One region of the Brevibacillus sp. HD3.3A genome, then DNA from elsewhere that is predicted to be linked to it. Evidence: riboswitches for the same ligand, from Rfam matches in the RefSeq annotation. Region 1 holds a riboswitch; each other region holds the start of a gene.
The links. Region 1 has a riboswitch for cobalamin ahead of nrdI (class Ib ribonucleoside-diphosphate reductase assembly flavoprotein NrdI). Riboswitches for the same ligand answer to the same signal wherever they lie in the genome.
Positions count from the first base shown of each region.

Region 2: it holds a riboswitch for cobalamin, as region 1 does, so the genes downstream of both, HP435_RS10445 (ABC transporter substrate-binding protein) here and nrdI (class Ib ribonucleoside-diphosphate reductase assembly flavoprotein NrdI) in region 1, are expected to answer to the same signal.
Region 3: it holds a riboswitch for cobalamin, as region 1 does, so the genes downstream of both, cobO (cob(I)yrinic acid a,c-diamide adenosyltransferase) here and nrdI (class Ib ribonucleoside-diphosphate reductase assembly flavoprotein NrdI) in region 1, are expected to answer to the same signal.

Region 1 is NZ_CP085874.1:2,876,271-2,881,008, reverse strand. It holds gene nrdE (class 1b ribonucleoside-diphosphate reductase subunit alpha) at 1-1,949, opposite strand, end outside; gene nrdI (class Ib ribonucleoside-diphosphate reductase assembly flavoprotein NrdI) at 1,936-2,295, opposite strand; cobalamin riboswitch at 2,449-2,647, opposite strand; gene HP435_RS14190 (alpha/beta hydrolase) at 2,821-3,642, shown strand; gene HP435_RS14185 (ACT domain-containing protein) at 3,756-4,268, opposite strand; gene HP435_RS14180 (hypothetical protein) at 4,303-4,635, opposite strand; gene mnmA (tRNA 2-thiouridine(34) synthase MnmA) at 4,655-4,738, opposite strand, start outside.
Region 2 is NZ_CP085874.1:2,131,268-2,136,005, reverse strand. It holds gene HP435_RS10455 (heme ABC transporter ATP-binding protein) at 1-325, opposite strand, end outside; gene HP435_RS10450 (FecCD family ABC transporter permease) at 322-1,359, opposite strand; gene HP435_RS10445 (ABC transporter substrate-binding protein) at 1,407-2,444, opposite strand; cobalamin riboswitch at 2,743-2,953, opposite strand; gene HP435_RS10440 (M24 family metallopeptidase) at 2,971-4,062, opposite strand; gene HP435_RS10435 (ABC transporter permease) at 4,248-4,738, opposite strand, start outside.
Region 3 is NZ_CP085874.1:1,242,862-1,247,599, reverse strand. It holds gene cobS (adenosylcobinamide-GDP ribazoletransferase) at 1-229, opposite strand, end outside; gene cobU (bifunctional adenosylcobinamide kinase/adenosylcobinamide-phosphate guanylyltransferase) at 226-756, opposite strand; gene cobD (threonine-phosphate decarboxylase CobD) at 762-1,868, opposite strand; gene cobO (cob(I)yrinic acid a,c-diamide adenosyltransferase) at 1,868-2,407, opposite strand; cobalamin riboswitch at 2,678-2,901, opposite strand; gene HP435_RS06265 (TerD family protein) at 3,081-4,738, opposite strand, start outside.

The DNA of each region.
Region 1 (4,738 bases):
AGCACGGTAGAAATCCCTTGATCCACATGCTCCTGGATTTCGGCAATCAGATCGATGACTTTGAACTGGTCGATCACATAGGCAGACTTGTAGTAAAAATAGTTCTCTTGCGTCAAGTACGGCATCGGGTAATACGTGGTCGAGTTCGCATACGTTCTCGTCTCGATATGCTCCACGATCGGCATTACGCTCGATGTCGCATTCTGGATGTAGGAAATGCTCTGTGTCGGAGCAATCGCCAGACGATAGGCGTGATACAGCCCGTTCTCCTGCACTTTTTGCTTGAGAGAAGCCCAGTCCTCTGGCGTCGGAATGTGCACGCCCTCGAACAGCTGCTTGCCTTTTTCCGTACGCGGACGGTAATCGGTTGCGAGATATTTGTCAAAATAAGTGCCCTTGGCGTACTCCGACTGCTCAAAGCCCATGAAGGTTTCCCCTTTTGCCTTGGCAATCTCGGCGCTCATCTCCAGCGAGTAAAAGTTCATCATCATGAAGAACGTGCGGGCAAAATCTTTTGCTTCTTCACTCTCATACGCGATTTTGTTTTTCGCGAGGTAGCCGTTGAGGTTCATCGCCCCCAATCCGACAGAGTGCAGCTCGCGGTTCGCTTTTTGCACGCCCGGCGCATTTTCCACACGGGTTACATCGCTGACGGACGTAATCGCTTCGATGCCTTCGCGCACGGATTCACGGATTTTTTTGTGCTCCATCACGTTGACGATGTTCAGGGAAGCCAGATTGCAGCTGATGTCGCGGCGGATAATGTCTTCCTCGCCGTAATTCGTGATCGTAGTAGTCTCCTGCAACTGGAAAATTTCCGTGCACAGGTTGGACATTTTGACCGCTCCAATATCTTTGAGCGCGTGGTTTTTGTTCGCATTCGTCTTGTTCATGATGTACGGATAGCCCGATTCCATCTGGATCATCGCGATCTTGGTAAGCATCTCGCGGGCGCTCATGACGATCTTTTTCTTGATGCGCTCGTTTGCGACCAACTCGTCGTACATCTGATCGAGATCCAGATCATCCAGATGAACGCCGTATTCCTTGTAGACCGAGTAAGGAGCGAACACGGTCAGAGGCTTGTTCTCCTCTGCCAGCTTGTAAAACACATTCGGCACAATCAGGCCGATCGACAATGTCTTGATCCGCGATTTTTCGTCAGCGTTGATCTTTTTGCAATCGAGAAACTCGTTGATGTCCCAGCCAAAAATGTTGTAATAAGCTGCCCCGGAGCCTTTGCGCTGTCCCATCTGGTCGGCGTAGGAAAACGCATCTTCCAAAAGCTTGAGTACAGGCATGACGCCTTTGGCTGCGCCCTCGACGCCTTTGATCGGCTCTCCCCGCCCGCGAAGCTTGGACAGATTGACCGCTACGCCGCCGCCGATTTTCGAGAGCTGCATGCAAGTTCCGAGCACGTAGTTGATCGAGTTCAGGGAGTCGTCCATTTCCAGCAAGAAGCAGGAGACCATTTCCCCGCGGCGGCTTTTCCCTGCATTGAGGAATGTCGGTGTAGCCGGCTGGAGACGCTGTTCCATCATGGAAACAGTCAGGCGCTTCGCAAGCTCGAAGTCTCCGCGGCCGAGCGAGAGAGCAACAATCGCTACCCGATCCGGGTACTGCTCCAAATACGTGGACTTGTCGTCCGTTTTCAGAGCGTAGTCTTTGTAAAACTTGGAGATGGCCATGTACGACGCGAATTGAAAACCAGTGTCATGCGCCAGTCGGAAAACTTCGTCGACCTGTTCAACGGTGTAGTCCTCATACACATTTTCATAAAAATCATGCTGGATCAAATAGTCCATCCGCTCTTTGACACTGTTGAAGGTCATGGTCTTCGCCTGCACTTCCTCCATGAAGACGGCGACTGCCTCTCTGTCTTTTTCCAATTGGTAAAACCCGTCGTTTCCACGCTGCATTAGTTGGTTGTTCAATTCAATGTGCCGCAATTGCTGCCACCCCACTCGTAAATTGTTCCACGTCACGGCCGGTACCGGACAATTCAAACTTGGAAATCACCGGAACGCCATACTGGATCGCGATTGTATCTGCGCTTTTGGCAAAGCTGGTGCCCCAGTTGCGATTGCCGCTGGCAGACACTCCGCGCAAATAGACATGATTTCGCTTCAGGAAACGGTCCACCTTCTCTGGCACCTGCCCGAAGCCTGTCGTGTACGTCACCAGGATGAACGGCTCGTCTAGCACCATCTCCGGATCGATTTCCACGCGCGGCAGATCGATTTTGTTTACGAATCGTCTCACGTTTCCTGTTTTTGAATCAAAAGCGATTATCATGTCCCTCATCCTTTACTGCAATTGTATACTTTTTAGCCAAAGTAAAAGCGCATTCGACGCCAAAATGTCGAATGCGCATGATGATTCCCATCGTATCCATTCAGCATGACAAACGAATGGAGCGCTCGAACACTTCCCTATCTTCCGTAGGTTACACAGTGCTTGCAGTCAGGCAGGTCTCCTGGCTTGGGGTCATTGCTCCATTTGGCCTTCCCGATTGGCTCAATCAGTGGCGATCACAAGCAAATGGAACTCTCTCATCACAGTGGCGGGACCGCGTCGGAATCTCACCGACTTCCCTATTAAGTCTACCAAATATAGCGTGGTAAACACCTGTCCGCATCAATATGTAGTTGGTAAAACTTACTTTACCTCAATATATCGTAGGAGTCAAGCTTGGCATGTTCAATTTTCGTAGTGATAATCTCTCTCATTTCTCTATTGCCAATCTCTGGTTTTCGTCCATATAATAGGTTTCGTGTACATAAAAGTTGACGCCTACGGACGAATGGAGAGTGACCCATGATGGACAGTACGACTTACGAGGCAGTAGCGATTCCCCGTTCCCAAACGAGAAAAATAACATACAACGATCGTACGTTCCACCTATTTGTGAGCACGCCAGACACAGCCCCGCCGCCAACAGGCTTTCCTGTCATCTATTTGCTGGACGCCAACTCGGTTTTCGGCACGATGACCGAAGCCATTCGCCTGCAATGCCGCGCTCCTGAAAAAACAGGCGTGCAACCAGCCATCGTCGTCGGCATCGGCTATCCGACGGAAGCGCCTTTCCATCCGTCCCGCTACTACGACTTCACGCATGTCGTTCCGCAAGACGAGCTGCCCGCTCATCCGCGCGGCGGAGAATGGCCGGAAATGGGCGGCGCCGAAAGGTTTCTTTCGTTTATCGAGAAAACGGTGAAGCCTGCTATCGAAAAAGATTTTCCTATCGATCGTACCCGCCAGACGATCTTCGGTCATTCTCTCGGCGGCTTGCTGGTGCTGCACGCCCTGTTGACGCGGCCGCACGAGTACCAATGCTATATCGCCGGCAGCCCGTCCATTCACTGGAACGAAAGCGTCCTGCTCGAAGAAGAGCGGCGCTTGCCTGAACGGCTTACAGACGAGCTGAAAGTCAGAGCGCTCCTGACGATCGGGGAACTGGAGAACGACGGGCGCTTCCACGTCAACGTCAAAGCTGAGGCCATGGCAAAAAGGCTGTCCGCTCTCGGCACAGGTCAGATACAAGCCACGTTCCGTCAATTCCCGGACGAAAATCACACCTCTGTCTTGCACGTCCTGATCAGCCACGCGATCCGCTTCGCTTCCAAAACCGCTGCCTGCTAACCAGGGCAGCTTTTTCTTTTCCCAAAACCGGCCAACAACCGCTCCACGCACGCAAAAAACCGCCCATACGAAACATATGAGCGGTCATGCACGCATTTCTGCTCTTTTTCGGCTTACTGGAGGGACAACACCTTGTTGATCTGCGGCAGCTCTTCAATCGCCGCTACAACTGTTGGCGTAATCTCTTCATCCGTGACGCAAACAAGCAGGGCGTTCTTCCCTTTTTGCTCGCGCGACACGTTCAGCTTGGAAATATTGATTTCGTGGTCAGCCAGTTTGCGGGATACGTCGTAAATGACCCCGGGATAGTCGGTATGGTGCACCAAAAGACCGTGACCGCCCGGCGGAATCCGACAGGCGCAGTAATTGATCTCACTGATGTACACCTCGCGCCAGTCCTGGGCGAACGTATATTTGTTCGCGCCCACGCGCAAATTCGCCAAATGGTTGGCGTATTCGCCAGAGCTGTTTTGCACGGAAACGCCGCTGCCCAGCCCTTCCAGAAGCAAGGATGCGATCTGCTCTTTGTTTTCATGGGCCAAAATGCTCAAGGTTGCCCCTGCAAGCTGCGGCTCCAGTCTGCTAATCAATTGGGCCAACTCACGAAGTCCAGCGTATTGGGTCATGTAATGCCCTCACTCTCCCAGTCAAGGTTATTCTTCATTTCGGAAGAATCCACTCTTCCGGCTCTTTGATGATGGAGGAATGGTTTTCGGAACGGTACCAGGCTGTCAGGCTTTCCCCGTCCTTTTTGTACACAATGCGGTAAATCGTATTGCCTTTTCCGCTTTTGGCAAAAGGGCTTTCATCGGCAGGAACAGCGGTCACGCCGCCCGGTTCAATCACGCCGCCTTTTTCCTTGATGACAGCCTGGATCGTCGCCATGTGCTCACTGCTCGTAGCCGACATTCCCATGTAAGCGAGAAACCCCAAGAGGAGTGCTCCCGCCAAAAACGAAACGATAATCACTTTGGATTTTTTCGTTGCATCCACCAAGCGCTTCCCCCGTATATTAATTCTCTTTATCTATCGAACGCACCTTGTCGATCGTTCCTCCGCCGAGACAAACTTCGCCATCGTAGAAGACGACGGCCTG
Region 2 (4,738 bases), 750 kb from region 1:
GAAACAGCCGCTTATGCGGTGAGCGGCCCATCATGACGATCTCCATGACCGTAAAGTCAAATTCGACCGAGCTTTCCTGACGAACCACCGCCATGCGCTGTGCATTTTGCCGGGCAGACAGCTGGTACACGTTGTCATCGTCGAGCGAAATCAATCCGCTGTACGGCTTCAGCACGCGATAAATGCTTTTGAGCAAAGTCGACTTCCCGCTGCCATTCGGCCCGATCAGCCCGACGAACTCACCGGAGCGGACCGTCAGACTGATGTTGTGCAAAATCGTTTTGTTTTCCAGCCCGACTGTAATGTTCTCCACATTCAGATTCATCGTCCGCTACCTCCGAAAGAATAAGAACTGCGCAGCATCAGCCAAATAAAGAACGGGCCTCCGCACAACGCCGTGATGATCCCGATAGGAAGCTCCTCCGGGGCAAAAGCAAGCCGGGCAATCACGTCCGCCCAGATCAGAAAAATCGCTCCCAGCAAGGCGCTGACGGGCAAGACGCGTCGGTGATCGGAACCGACGATAACCCGCACGATATGCGGCATCATCAAACCGACAAATCCGATCGCTCCGCTGATCGAGACGATGACTCCCGTGAGCAGGGCCGTAATGACCAACAGCAGCTTGCGAAATTGCACCGTGTTGACCCCAAGCGTCCCGGCAGACTCCTCGCCCATCAGCATCGCATTCAACGAACGATACTGCGCCAGCAGCACGATCAGACAAATGACCACGATCAATGTCGGGATGGTCAAATACTCCCACTTGCCGCCCGCGAGACTGCCGCTCATCCAGAACAACACGGAGCGGATGCCGTGTTCGTTTGGCGCAGAAAAAATGATCAAACTGGTAATCGCCGACAAAATCGCAGAAATGGCAATCCCCGCCATGAGCAAGCGTACGGTCGAGTTTTGCCCGCCGATTCGCGACAAAGTAAAAATAAGCAGGATCGAGACAAGCGCCCCTGTGAAAGCGCCAAACGACAGGGCGAATTGTCCGTACATGCTGAATGCTCCGAACAAAATCACCAAAGTCGCTCCAGCCGATGCTCCCGAGGAAACGCCTAATATGTACGGATCTGCCAGGGAGTTGCGAACGAGAGACTGAATCGCAACCCCCACAACAGATAGACCAGCCCCGACAACTGCCCCCAACAGGACACGGGGAAACCGAATATCCCAGATAATTGTCTGCTCTCCTTTTGACCAATCCACTTCGATCCACTGATTGGTCAGCGGAAGATTCGATAAGGCAATTTTCCATACTGTCGCTGGTTTGATTTCCACCGAGCCGAGTGTTACCGCAAACGTAATCGAGACGAGCAACCCGATCAGCAGGGCAACGATGATGAAGGGCATCTTGATCTTATGCAGGGCCGTTCCCTCCTTAATTAAGCAGCCGTTCTTTATTTGAATTTATCCGGGTACAGTCCTTCGCCGAGGATTTTCAGCGCGATCGGTGCGCGTACCCCTTCGGAAGCTGCGGACAGTGGCAATACAATCAAACGTTTGTTTTGAATCGCTGGCAAGTCAGCCAGTTCCTTTTTGGCGAGCAAAAACTCTTTCTTCTGATCAATCGTTTTGTCGCCGTAATCCACGACAACGATAACGTCAGGCTTGCGGTTCACGACTTCTTCCCAGCTCACCGTTGCCCAGCCTTTTTGAATGTCGTCAAACACGTTTTTGCCGCCTGCCGCCTTGATCAGGGCAGTCATGTAGTTGTTTGCAGCTGTGAACGGCTGATCTTCTCCGCTATCGTACACAAACACGCTGAGCGGCTTGTCCACGGTACCGATTTTGCTTGTCGTTTGTTCCATTTCCGCTTTCATTTTGCCAATCAGTTCGTTCGCCTTGTCTTCCACGCGGAAAATGCGGCCGATGTTTGCAATGTCAGCGAATACGTCGTCAATAGTCGGGCCCGGCTTGTTGGAAGACTCTTGCAGGTACGATTTGACCCCTGCTTTCTCCAACTCCTCCATCGAGCCTACACCTTTATCGCCAAAGGCGCTTTTCCAGCCTGCATACACAAAGTCAGGGTTGGCAGCCATCAGCACTTCTTTCGTCGGGTACTTGTCGGACAGCACAGGCACTCTGTCGTAGTCAGCTTTCAACTCAGGCAAAATTTGATCGTCCAAATACGCAGTCCCGGCCATTTTGTCAGCCAGACCGAGAGCGAGCATAATTTCCGTCACGTGCTGGTTCATGGTGACAGCGCGTTTTGGTGCTTCCGGATAAGTCATTTCGATGCCGTTGTTGACGATTGTCACTGGCTTGTTTTCGCCAGCGGCTGGCTGAGCAGCTTGCTCCGAGCCTGGCTTGGTAGCAGCTTGTTCAGGGGCTGCCGGTGTTGCGGAACCACACGCAGACATGAGCAGCATGATTGCAGTCACAGACGCGAACCAAAATCCTTGCAAGGCTTTCTTTTTCTTAGGTGTTTTATTCATTTGTTTTGTTACCCTCTCTTCTTTTCATGTTCTCTGTGCGATGAAAACAATTGATATGTAAATCGTAATTATTACGAATTACATCTACACTATACGGAAAGCCGCTCCGTTTGGCAATACAGGAAATGGCATCTCCCCCTCTCCACGTGTTGCTGCCACGATGATACCCATAGAAAAAAGCACCCCCCAGTTTTCCAATCGGGAGGTGCTCGACATACGCAGACATATCTATAGATCCAGCGTTTGTGGAGCGCCTTTTCTAAAGATTGCTTCTACATCTGTCCCATCCTCGTGGGTCGATTGCAAATGATCTCATGGCAGGTCTCCTGGCTCACGAATCAACATGCCTAGTTCCCTTCCCATTTTTCGTCTCGCGAAAAACAGTGGTTGCTGCGTACTAGGCACTCCTCGTTTACAGTGGCGGGACCGCGCCGGATTTTCACCGGACTTCCCTATTAAGCTGGCGGAACCAAACAATTCCAGCCAGCACCATCAGATTCATATGAAATTGTGTGTTTCGTGATCGTTAGCCAATCACAGTCAATTGTTTCGGGAACTTGCTCAATACTTCCACGCCTGATTCGGTTACGAGCACATCGTCTTCAATGCGCACGCCGCCTACTCCCGGTACGTAAACGCCTGGCTCGATGGTGAACACCATGCCTGGGCGAAGCGTTTCCTGATTTTGACCATGTACGGACGGGTATTCGTGCACATCCATGCCCAAACCGTGTCCCAGTCGGTGCATGAAGTATTCGCCATAGCCCCGCGCCGCAATCAAGTCGCGAGCGGTCTTGTCGAGATGGGCAAAAGTCACGCCTGGACGAACCTCTGCAATCGCCGCCTCATTCGCCGCAAGCACTGTCTCGTAAATTTCGCGCAGTTGTTCGCTGACTTCCCCGACGGCAAACGTGCGGGTAATATCGGAAACGTAACCATCAGCTGCTACGCCGATGTCAAACAGCAGCAAATCGCCTTCCTGCACCTGGCGCGACCCTGGCGTTCCATGCGGCAATGCCGATTTTTCGCCTGCCAGTACCATCGTGGAAAAGGATGGGCCATCTGCTCCCAGACGCTTCATCTGAAATTCCAGTTCCGCGACAATCTCCATTTCGGTCTGACCGACTTTGAATTTTTTCAACGTCTCGCCAAGCGTATCTTCGATCAGTTGAACCGCATTTTTCAAACGGGCAACTTCATCTGCCGATTTGATCAGGCGCATTTCACGAAGCGGTTCTTCCACATCGGTGTAGCTCTGCGCACCGACGGCTTGTCCCATGGCTTCGAAGCGCTCTACGGTCATGTGGCTTTTCTCGATGCCCAGCTTGGACAAGCCCGCTGGCAACGCCTGCTTGAGAATCTCGTACGGATTGTCCGTATCCGTATGTGTAAGAATCGTCTGAACAAACGATGCTGCCGCCGCCGCTTCCCGATCAAGGGCAGGCACAATCAGCGAAGGCTCGCCTTGGGCCGGAATGATCAGCCCCATAAAACGCTCGTGCGGATCAGTAAAAAACCCGGTCAAATAGTAAACATGCTTGGGAGAAGTGATCAATACCGCGTCTAACTCATGGTTTGCCAAAAAATCGTGCAGCTTCGAAATACGCTCCTGGAACAACTGCGTCACCTTCTCTTTCGACAATATTCTACCCCTGAGAATACCATTTTCCTGCCTAAAAAAGAAGAGAGAAGCGGAAAATTCTCTCATGAATCCTCCAGCATATGCCCAAAGAAAATAAGCCAGCAGACGCGAAAAAAGGGGCAGCCTGGACGCTTGTGTCCCTACTGCCCTTCGCACTACAACTAATTTTTCATCCGTGGATCAAGCGCATCCCGCAAGCCGTCGCCAATCAGGTTGAAGCCAAGTACGGTCAACATGATCGACAGTCCGGGAAAAATAACCGTCCACGGCGCTTTTTGAATGTATTGACGGGAATCGGAAAGCATTTTCCCCCACTCAGGCTCCGGTGGCTGCGCACCGAGTCCAAGGAAGCCGAGTGCCGCCGCTTCAATGATCGCAGTAGCAATCCCCATCGTCCCTGTCACGATGATCGGAGCCAGGCTGTTCGGCAAAATGTGCTGCATAATGATCCGGGAATCTTTCATCCCGATCGCGCGCGCCGCCATGACGAACTCTTCTTCCTTCAAGCTGAGAACCCGCGAGCGAACCAGACGTCCAAAAGTCGGAATGTTGATAATGGCAATCGCCAACAGCGCGTTTTGCAAAGACGGCCCCAAAATCGCGACAATCGCAATCGCCAACAGGATGCTTGGGAACGCCAGCATAATATCAA
Region 3 (4,738 bases), 1.6 Mb from region 1:
GATGCAGTCCGCCTGTGATGTACACCCAGACGACGAGCGTCAACACGGCGGCAAGCCACGGACTGAAGAGCGAAAGCCCTGCCTGGTGGACACCCCATAGCAAAATACCTATGACCAGCCCGACAGCCGGATACCAGTTGACGCTTTTTTTCCACGCCTCATCGGATGGGCGCAGCCACGGGACGGGAATCCGCGTAAAAAAGGCAATCGCGTGCCAAAATGCATTCATCCTTTGATCCTCCACGGGATTCCGGCCATTACCGCGTAGACGGCATCCGCCTGCCGTGCACTCTGTTGATTGACATCCCCGAGCACATCGGCGAACCATCTGCCCAGCCGATTCATCGCCACTCCGCCCAAGCCGACCTCGCTGGTGACTGCGATCACTTTTTGCGGGGAGCGGCTGACGAGGGCAAGCCACGCCTCCAGTTCCTGCAAAAGCGCTTCGGTATGCTCCTGGCTGCGCCACTGCGCTTCCTCGACGCTCATCAGCCGATTGCTCACCCATGTCGACAAGCAATCAATCAGCACGACCCCGTAGCCTGATGCAACGCTCTCGTAGTCGCAAAGCCGCTCCCCTACCTCGACGCTTCCCCATTGACTTGGACGGCGCTCTTTGTGCCGCTCGATCCGCTGCTTCATCTCTTCGTCCCAGGCTTGCCCCGTTGCTACGTAAAGAACTCGCTCGCCAGCCTGTTCGGCCAGCTCTTCGGCAAAGCGGCTCTTGCCGGAGCGAACGCCGCCTGTCACCAACACCAGACTCAACGCTTGCCGCCCCTTTCATCCCGCACCTCGCGCAAGACCGCCATCAGGCGAGCATTTTCCGCACTTCCGCGAACCGCGATGCGCACGTCATGGGCAGTCAGTCCGGGATACATCGCGCAATTGCGGATCAGCACCCCTTTTTTGCCAAGCCATTCTTGCAACTGGGCCGCCGGCAGCTCCCCCGGCGAGCGAACGAGCAAGAAGTTCGCCTCTCCCGGCCACACTTGCCATCCCAGCTCCTTGCCGACGAAGTCGAGCAATTTGGCCCGCTCTTCGGCGATCAGGCTGCGGGTTTTTCGCTCGTACTCCTGCTCTATCAGGCACAGTTCCCCCGCCAAAAGGGCCAGCGCATTCACGCTCCAGCTCACTTGCTTTTGCCGCATGTTGGCGATCGCGTCCGGATGGGCGATCGCGTATCCCAGACGCAGACCGGGAATCGCATACATTTTCGTCATCGACCGCATCAAAATGACCCGAGGAAAGCTCTCCAGGCGACTCGCCAGCGTAAATTGCCGTTCTTCCGCCACGAAATCGAGAAAAGCTTCGTCCACGACCAGCCAGGTGCCTGTCTCTGCCGCCCAGTCCGCCATTTGCAACAGCTCCTGCGGCTCGTACAAGATCCCGGTCGGGTTGTTCGGCGAGCCGACAAATACGAGATCAGCCTGTTCAAACAGCTTGTACAGCTCGGCATGATCCGGCTTGTAGCCGTTCTCTGCTTTTCCGTAGCAACCAATGACACGCGCGCCAAACTGCTCGGAAAGCTCTGCATATTCCGAAAAGCACGGATACACGACGCCGACTGTCTCTGGTTGCAGCCCGAGAATCGCCAAAGCCATCGCTTCCGCCGCTCCATTGGCTGGCAAAAGATATGCTTCCGGCAGTCCGAGACGCTTCGCCAGCGCCTGGCGAAACTCGCGGTGTCCCGGGTCCGGATAGCGCAACACCGCAGACAGCGAATCCAGCAGCATGTCCCTGACCCGTTCCGGCATGCCGAGCGGATTGATATTGGCGCTGAAATCGAGAAACTCTCCAGGCTTTACGCCAAAGCGTTGCGAGGCGGTCAGCAAGTCGCCACCGTGACCATACGTTTCCAGCACGTTCATTAAAATTCTACCCCCAGCACTGCTGGTATTCCTTCGTCATAGTAATGCTTGAGCGGCTTCATTTCTGTCACCAGATCAGCCATGTCCATCACTTCCTGCTTGGCGCTCCGCCCCGTCACGACCAGATGCACATGGCTCGGCCTGTTTTGAATCGCTTCCAAAACATCCGACAGCGGCAGCACATCGTCAATGGGAAAACGATCGATCGCCAGCGCGTTGTTCAGCTCGTCCAAAATCACGACGTCATACGCTCCCGAAGACAGCTTTTCCCGGGCAAAAGCCCACGCCTCCTTGAGCGCTTCCCGATGCTCCTCTGGCGTCTTCGTCCACGTAAAGCCTACGCCCTTTTGCACGATCTCGATGCCGAGCTTGTCAAAAATGATTTTCTCTCCATACGTCCGCTCAGGCGACTTGATGAACTGAATCATAATCACCTTTTTCCCCCGCCCGGTCGCCCGTACAGCCAGGCCCACCGCTGCTGTCGTCTTTCCTTTTCCGTCTCCGGTATAGACCAAAAACAGTCCACGTTTATTGCTCACAACGCACACCCCCAGATTGAAGTGAAGACCTTGCTGTCATTTTGACCCTACATACTTTTCAGGGCCCCCGTCAGTTACCTAAAAAAGGATAGTTTTCTCCAGCCCTTTTCAGGTACTTTTCGGGGACCCCATTGTCCAGTCCAAAAAGTGTCAGCGATTGCTTGTCAGGCGCACAAAAAAACGCTTTGTTTTCCAAAATCTAGAAGGAAAACAAAGCGCGGATAGCTGACAAAAACAATCCTCACCTCTTCCTTTGACCCGAAGGAAAACAGTGCATACACCAAAACAGGCAGGTTTCCTGGCTCAAGGATCATCACTCTTCTTCTCCTTCCCGCCTCGTAGTGGGGCAGTGGATGGCGCCGTTGCCAGGAAGAAGAGCTACTCTTTTACAGTGGCGGGACCGCGTTGGCATTTCACCAAACTTCCCTTTTAACCCTGTCTTTCACGAAATAAGCACTCGCAAAAACACAAGGACCTGTTTTCTATCCTATTCAAATGTCGTTCATTCATTTCAATAACACTCACTTGTTTTAATAATAGCAAATGCTACCGTGGATTCAAGCAAAAGCTGCAAATCGGAGAGGGAAAATGGAAAAACACGGAAAATCCGAGGGAGCGATTCTTGCAAACAACGAAAAAAGCCAGCCTGAGCTGACTTTTAAACTTCCCATCATTAACCAGCGAGGAAATCAGCCAAGATCACTTCCATGTCAAACGGGGTAATCCCCTCTTCCATGGAAAAAACCGTGTCTGCTTCCTCCATCCGGTCGGTAATCGTCCCTCTCGCCTGTGCGTGCAGGGTGAACAGCTCGTGCAAGGTCGGCTTCACAAGTGTCGTCAGCGCGCGGCCCATCCATTCGATACCGCCGCCATTTGCCTCTACGTTGTTGACGAAGCGCGGATGCGAACGCAGCGCGATGTCCGTCCAAATGACTTTTCGCTCTGCCAGATCGAGAATGACCGGGAGGCAGATCGTCGAACGGGCAGCGATGTCGGCTTTATCCTGAACTGTCAACGGTTCAAAAACTTCGCCGGACTCGGGCTGACTGCGGATCATCCAGCCTGCGAAGCACTCCGGCAAATCGCAATACGGCTGGCTCGTAAACGAGTTCAGTGACATCACGACATAGCGCCCGCCGTATCGAAGCACTGACTCGATATCGACATCGATGAACTCGCACGCTCCGTTCGGCGCCTGTACGACATCGCCGCTATGGCAGGCGCGATACTTCGCGGACCGCAAATTGGTGTAGGACACATGCTCCATGTACGTCCACTTCTCGTCATACAGGACAGCGGACAAATCGATATCTACCCGCCCGGTAGGGACATCGTTGACGATCCCTTCCTTCCACCAGGTGAAAAAGCGGATCGTGCTCCCCTCGGGGATCGGCAGTCTGGAGCCGCGCGCTATCGTGCGCAACGCCTTGCTTGCCGATCTTTGGGAAAAAGGCACCAGTTGCTCGTGCAATTGCGGGTCGATATAAACTTTTCCGAGAGCAGGCAAGGCAGAAAAGCGCTGAATCAACACCTCGCGACATATCCCGGCTGCACGCGCGCGCTGTTCATCCGCCAGCCGTGGAAGCGCATTGGGGATCGCCTGTACTTTTGCCACTTCTCCTTTTGGAAAGAACGTTCGCCACTCACCGTATCGCTCCCGCTTGTCAAAGTGATTCATCACCTGCAAAAGGACGGGGGTCGATACAGAAGTCGCTATCTGCTCAAAGGAGCGCAACACCTGATCGCCCGCTTCCGTCAAGCGAAGCATGTGATCCAGCCGTCGGGCAAATTCACCTGGCCGTTGCATCAGCAATCTGGTCGCTTCTTTTATATCGCACGCCAGGATCGCCAGCTCGACCTGACTGTTGAAAGTCTCGATGCGCCGATTGTTGCGCAAAATATCAAACGCTTCCGCTGCCCGCGGATAACGGTCTTTGTATTCAAAAGGATGCAAAATCTCCCCGAGGCGAATCCAGCGGTTTTTATAGCGCTGCATGTCTTCCGCCAGGTTCGGGCTTGCTTCCAGCAATCGAAGCAACAGCCTGCGCTCGGCCCGTCTGAACTTGCGAAACTTCGCAGGGGCAGCCAGGCTGACATCCCCGTCGGACAGAGCCGCCGCCAGTCGCAGAACATCTGTCGACGTCTTGCAATATTTCGCCAAAAAGTCAGGCGGCATTTTGTCGGCCCGAAGCAACATGCTCGCCACGACAGCGGCATTTTCCTTGTGCGGGATTTCCGGCGGCAAAGCTTCCGCAATCCCTTTGCAACCGTGAATCAAGCCTTTCAAGTCTTCCTTGTCCTGAGCGGAGAGCGAACTGTTCGCCCGCAGCA